2 linked regions of the Tardiphaga sp. 709 genome follow. The protein of the gene in region 1 interacts with the protein of each later gene in a pairwise test. Links are inferred from orthologs where the notes say so. Each region holds a gene or a part of one and is shown on either strand. Other genes may lie near its edges.

Region 1 (3,390 bases):
GCTCGTGCTCGGCGTGATCGCGGCACGCCGGCACCGCGTCAGAGCGCATGCCATCACCATGATTTCGATCTTCGCCGGCGCCCTGGTGATCGCCGGCGCGTTCACCCTGGTGCCCGGCCGGGTCATGCACACCGTGGTGTTCGGTCGCTAGATTGCTGCAAGACGGCCGCATGAGTTTCGCAAGATTCGGCGGGTTCGGGCTGGCTTATTCGGGGCCAGTTCACAAGCCCTGTACAGCTCCCGTAAGCATTTGAAAAATCAGCAGGAAAATAGAGCCGCGGGCGTTGTCTGCGGGGTGGCTTGAAGTCGCGCGATGCGCTATATGATTCCCAGCAAAACCTGACCGGAAATCATCCTTGTCCGACACTGAAGACCAGAAGCCTGGGGAGCCACCGGCCCCCTCGGATATTCGTCCCGTATCCATCCTCGATGAGATGAAGCGTTCGTATCTCGATTACGCCATGAGCGTGATCGTGGCGCGTGCGCTGCCGGATGCGCGTGACGGCTTGAAGCCGGTGCATCGCCGCATTCTCTATGCAATGTATGAGAACGGCTTCGAGTGGAACAAGCCGTATCGCAAGTCAGCGCGAACCGTTGGCGACGTGATCGGTAAGTATCATCCGCACGGCGACCAGTCGGTCTATGATGCCATGGTCCGCATGGCGCAGGACTTCTCGATGCGCGTGCCGCTGATCGACGGTCAGGGCAATTTCGGCTCGGTGGATGGCGATCAGGCCGCCGCGATGCGATACACGGAATCGCGCCTGACCAAGATCGCGCAGTCGCTGCTCGACGATCTCGACAAGGACACCGTCGACTATCAGGACAACTACGATGGCTCGTTCCGTGAGCCACGCGTGCTGCCGGCGAAGTTCCCGAATCTGCTGGTGAATGGCGGCGGCGGCATTGCCGTCGGCATGGCCACCAACATCCCGCCGCATAATCTCGGCGAAGTCATCGACGCCTGCGTCGCGCTGATCGATGATCCGTCACTGACCATTGACGATCTGAACAAGATCATCCCGGGTCCGGATTTCCCGACGGGTGGCATCATTCTCGGCCGCGCCGGGATTCGTACGGCCTATCACACCGGCCGCGGTTCCATCGTGATGCGCGGCAAGGTCTCGATCGAGCCGACGCGCAAGGATCGCGAAGCGATCATCGTCTCTGAAATCCCGTACCAGGTGAACAAGGCCACCATGGTCGAGCGCATCGCCGAACTGGTGCGCGACAAGAAGATCGAAGGCATCTCCGATCTCAGAGACGAATCCGACCGCGACGGTTTTCGTGTCGTCGTCGAATTGAAGCGGGACGCGGTGCCCGAGGTGGTGCTCAACCAGCTATACAAGTTCACGCCGCTGCAGACCAATTTCGGCGCCAACATGGTGGCGCTCGACACCGGCCGTCCGTTGCTGATGAACCTGAAGGATCTGCTGACGATCTTCGTCGCGTTCCGCGAACAGGTCGTCACGCGCCGTACCAAGTTCCTGCTCAACAAGGCGCGCGATCGCGCGCATATCCTCGTCGGCCTCGCGATTGCAGTGGCGAATATCGACGAGGTCATTCGTGTCATTCGTACCTCACCGGACCCCGCCACTGCACGTGACATCCTGATGGAGCGTCATTGGCCCGCGCAGGATGTGGCGACGATGATGATGCTGATCGACGATCCGCGTCATCGCCTCGAGGAAGACGGCACCGCGCGGCTGTCCTTCGAACAGGCCAAGGCCATTCTCGATCTGCGACTGGCTCGCTTGACAGCTCTGGGTCGCGAAGAAATCTCCGACGAGCTGGACAAGCTCGCTGTCGAGATTGCGGACTATCTGGAGATCCTGCGTTCGCGCGCGCGCGTCCAGGGCATCATCAAGGACGAACTCGGTGCGGTGAAGTCGGAATTCGCGACACCGCGCAAGACCGTCATCATGGAGCAGGAAGGCGAGGTCGAAGACGAAGACCTGATCCAGCGCGAAGACATGGTGGTGACGGTGTCGCATCATGGCTACGTCAAGCGCGTGCCGCTTTCGACCTATCGGGCCCAGCGCCGCGGCGGCAAAGGGCGCTCGGGCATGGCGACGCGCGACGAGGATTTCGTCTCGCGTCTGTTTGTAGCCTCGACCCATACGCCGGTGCTGTTCTTCTCGTCGCGCGGCCAGGTCTATAAGGAAAAGGTCTGGCGTCTGCCGATCGCGCCGCCAAACGGGCGCGGCAAGGCGATGATCAACATCCTGCCGCTGGAGCAGGGCGAACGTATCACCACGATCATGCCGTTGCCTGAGGATGAGGCGACGTGGAACGATCTTGACGTGATGTTCGCGACCACTGGCGGCAATGTCCGCCGCAACAAGCTCTCTGACTTCGTCGATGTCAGGCGCTCCGGCATCATCGCGATGAAGCTCGATGAGGGCGAAGCGATCGTCGATGTGCAGATCGCCACCGAACATGATGACGTGCTGCTGACCGCTGCCGGCGGCCAGTGCATCCGTTTCCCGGTAACAGACGTGCGTGTGTTCCAGGGCCGCAGTTCGATGGGCGTGCGCGGCATTTCGTTGGCGGAGGGTGACAAGCTGATCTCGCTGACGATCCTGCGCCACCTCGAGGCCAATTCCGACGAGCGTGCGGCCTATCTGCGCCGCGCCAATGCGGTGCGCCGCGGCGGCGCCGAGGAGCGTGCCGATGTCGCGGACGAAGCGGCGGCTGCCGTGGAGACCGAAGAGGCGACGGGGGCCATCGAACTCGGCGAGCAGCGCTATGTGGAAATGTCGGCATCCGAGCAGTTTGTGCTGACCATCAGCGAGAACGGCTACGGCAAGCGGACCTCGTCGTTCGAGTACCGCACCACCGGACGCGGCGGCAAGGGTATCGTCGCGATGTCGGTCAACAACCGGAATGGCAAGCTGATCGCTTCGTTCCCGGTCGAGGACAGCGACCAGATCATGCTTGTCACCGACAAGGGCCAGCTCATCCGCTGCCCGGTGGAAGGTATCCGCATTGCCGGCCGTTCGACCCAGGGCGTCATCGTGTTCAACACGGCTGACGACGAGCACGTCGTGTCGGTCGAGCATATCGGCGAGGCGGGCGAGGGCGAAGAGGGCGAGAACGGCAACGGTGCGCCGGTGGCGGAGGGCTGAGGTTCATCGCTCTGGCTTGCAACACGTGAAGCGAAAAGCCTGCAGTTTATGCTGCGGGCTTTTTTGTGTCGACAGGACGCCGTATGTAGGATGGGTTGAGCGCAGCGATACCCATCAATTCCATCGCTGGTGGTGATGGGCGCTGCGCTGAACCAAGCCCATCGCTTACCATAGCGGAGCGAGACGATCTGCGAGGGAGGTTCGAGTGGCGGATGAGGTGGCGCTTCAGGATGAAAGCATTGCTCGGTGGCGTGACGCGTTC
Region 2 (3,171 bases), 3.3 Mb from region 1 along the record:
TCTGAAGGCCGTTCAGGCCGCCGGCACCGACAGCACCGAAGAGGTGATGAAGAAGATGCGTGAACTGCCCGTCGATGACGTGTTCTACAAGAACGGCAAGATCCGCGAAGACGGTCGTATGGTCCACGACATGTATCTGTTCGAGGTGAAGAAGCCGAACGAGTCCAAGGCGCCCTGGGATTACTACAAGCTGCTCGCCACGATCCCCGCAGATCAGGCCTTCCAGCCGTTGGAGCAGTCGCGCTGCCCGCTGGTAAAAAAGTAGGATAAACGCAAAAAGGCCCGCCAAGAATGGCGGGCCTTTTCAATCTTATCTCCGGGTACGATCGGCTTACACGTCCACATTCGCGCTGAGCGAATTGTCCTGGATAAATTCGCGGCGCGGTTCGACCACATCGCCCATCAGTTTGGTGAAGATGTCGTCGGCCTCGTCGACTTCCTTGACCCGGACTTGCAGCAGCGAACGCTCATTGGTGTCGAGCGTGGTTTCCCAGAGCTGGCCGGGGTTCATCTCGCCAAGACCTTTGTAGCGCTGCAGGGCCACGCCCTTGCGGCCGGCGTCGGTCACGGCCTCGAACAGGCTGACAGGGCCGTGGATCGGGAATTCGATGTCCTTGCGGCGCAGGACGCCGGATTTCGGGTAGGCCTCCTGCAGGCTGCCGGCATATTCGTCGAGCTTGCGCGCATCGGCGGAGCCGAGCAGGGCGTCGTCGATGAAGGAGACGTCCTTCACACCGCGAATCGTGCGTTCGAAGAAGAAGCCCTGGCCTTCGCGGAATTCACCGATCCAGCCACGCTCGACTTCGTCGGCCAGCGCGTCCAGTCGCTTCGCGATGTAGTCGGCAGCGGCATTGGCGGTGGCGAGATCAGCGGTGACCCGCGGATTGAGCACGCCAGCGATTGCAGCCTGCTCGACGACTTTGCGATTATAGCGCGAGTGCAGATTGTTGAGCGTGCCGCGGATGATGCGGGCATCTTCCACCAGCGCCAGCAGATCGCGGCCTGTGCGATCCTCGCCCGAAGCGAGCTTGAAGATGCAGTCGTCGAGACCGGTATCGATCAGGTAATCTTCCAGCGCCCGCTCGTCCTTGAGGTATTGCTCGGACTTGCCGCGCGTCACTTTGTAAAGCGGCGGCTGAGCGATGTAGAGATAACCGCCTTCGATCAGCGTCGGCATCTGGCGGAAGAAGAACGTCAGTAGCAACGTGCGGATATGCGCGCCATCGACGTCGGCGTCCGTCATCAGGATAATCTTGTGATAACGCAGTTTCGACAGGTCGAAGTCGTCGCGGCCGATGCCGGTGCCGAGCGCCGTGATCAGCGTGCCGATCTGTTCGGAGCCGAGCATCTTGTCGAAGCGGGCGCGCTCGACATTGAGGATCTTGCCGCGCAGCGGCAGCACGGCCTGGAATTCGCGGTTGCGGCCCTGTTTCGCGGAGCCGCCTGCCGAGTCACCCTCGACGATGAACAGTTCGGACTTGGCGGGATCGCGCTCCTGACAGTCAGCCAGCTTGCCGGGCAGGGAGGCGATATCCAGCGCGCCCTTGCGCCGGGTCAGTTCGCGGGCCTTGCGGGCGGCTTCGCGGGCAGCGCCGGCCTCGATCACCTTGCTAACGATGATCTTGGCTTCGGTCGGATGTTCCTCGAACCACGAGGCGAGGGCTTCGTTGAGAACGTTCTCGACCACCGGACGCACTTCCGAGGACACCAGCTTGTCCTTGGTCTGCGACGAAAATTTCGGATCGGGCACTTTCACTGACAGCACGGCAGTGAGACCTTCGCGGCAATCGTCGCCGGTCAGAGCGATCTTTTCCTTCTTGGCGACAACTTCGGCATAGCCGTTGACCTGACGCGTCAACGCGCCGCGGAAACCGGCCAGATGCGTGCCGCCGTCACGCTGCGGGATGTTGTTGGTAAAACACAGTACGTTTTCGTGGTAGCTGTCGTTCCACCACATCGCGACTTCGACACTGATGCCGCTCTGTTCGGCGCGCATTACGATCGGCGTCGGCACCATCGCCTTCTTGTTGCGGTCGAGATATTTGACGAATTCCTCGACGCCGCCCTCATACATCATGTTCTCGGTCTTCTCGACCGGATGACGCAGATCCGACAATCTGATGTTGACGCCGGAATTCAGGAAGGCGAGTTCGCGCAGACGATGTTCGAGTGTCGCGAAATCATATTCGAGTGTCGTGAAGGTTTCCGCCGAGGCATAGAACGTCACTTCGGTGCCGCGCCTGCCATTGGCATCGCCGACCACCGAGAGCGGCGCCACCGCGTCGCCATGGGCGAATTCGATGCGGTGCTCTTTGTCGTTGCGCCAGACGCGAAGGATCAGCTTGCTCGACAGCGCGTTGACGACGGACACGCCGACGCCATGCAGACCGCCGGACACCTTGTAGGAGTTCTGGTCGAATTTTCCGCCGGCATGGAGCTGGGTCATGATGACCTCGGCTGCCGAGATGCCTTCGCCCTTGTGGATGTCGACGGGAATGCCGCGACCATCGTCGCGCACCGTCACCGAACCATCGGCATTCAGAATGACTTCGACGGCGCTGGCGTGACCGGCCAACGCTTCGTCGATCGCGTTGTCGACGACTTCGTAGACCATGTGATGCAGGCCGGAACCGTCATCCGTGTCGCCGATATACATGCCCGGGCGCTTGCGGACGGCGTCGAGTCCCTTCAGGACCCGGATCGATTCCGCACCGTATTCGATGGGAATGGCATGCTCAGTGTCGGCGATAGGTTGCCGGGCTGGTTCAGTCATGTAGGGGCCTTCGAAGGTGTGCCGAATCAGCGCGGAAAACGGCGCCTGAATCGCTCTATTTGTGCCATGAAAGGCGCATTGCGCCTAGCGCAAAGTAACGCGCAGCAAGTTATTGAATAAATAGGTTTTTTTGGCGCCGTTTCAAGCCGATTTGAGGCCGTTTTCGTAGCCTGATTTCGCGCCTGTTCCGGGCGTCGAAATGCCCGGCTTGCGTGCATCCGAGAGGCTATTTTTCGGCCAATCCCACAGCCGGTTTGGCGGGGGTCCCCTTCAGGCCGCGCCGGGCGATTAAATGCACGGCCAGCACGACCGGCTCCAGCAACACCATCCCGAACAGAATGCCAAACAGGCGGTCATAGCCGGGCTCCAGGGCGGCATTGGCGTAGTTGTCAGGCACC

What was found.
Region 2: the proteins of gyrA (region 1) and gyrB interact in binary tests that used the Escherichia coli proteins (3 or more experiments, as listed by UniProt). The link is inferred for Tardiphaga sp. 709 from one-to-one orthologs.

The regions. Positions count from the first base shown.
Region 1 is NZ_CP135529.1:174,197-177,586, forward strand. The notes cover bases 9-3,328. They hold gyrA (DNA gyrase subunit A), read left to right. Parts: upstream 9-356; coding sequence 357-3,128; downstream 3,129-3,328. Other genes in these bases: RSO67_RS00865 (DUF2306 domain-containing protein), read left to right, coding at 9-151. Outside these bases: more of RSO67_RS00865, read left to right, coding at 1-8; RSO67_RS00875 (hypothetical protein), read left to right, coding at 3,334-3,390. UniProt on the Escherichia coli protein: A type II topoisomerase that negatively supercoils closed circular double-stranded (ds) DNA in an ATP-dependent manner to maintain chromosomes in an underwound state.
Region 2 is NZ_CP135529.1:3,425,346-3,428,516, reverse strand. Bases 53-3,153 are described here. They hold gyrB (DNA topoisomerase (ATP-hydrolyzing) subunit B), read right to left. Parts: upstream 2,774-3,153; coding sequence 332-2,773; downstream 53-331. Other genes in these bases: RSO67_RS16740 (FUSC family protein), read right to left, coding at 3,000-3,153; RSO67_RS16750 (ABC transporter substrate-binding protein), read left to right, coding at 53-265. Also shown: more of RSO67_RS16750, read left to right, coding at 1-52; more of RSO67_RS16740, read right to left, coding at 3,154-3,171. UniProt on the Escherichia coli protein: DNA gyrase negatively supercoils closed circular double-stranded DNA in an ATP-dependent manner to maintain chromosomes in an underwound state.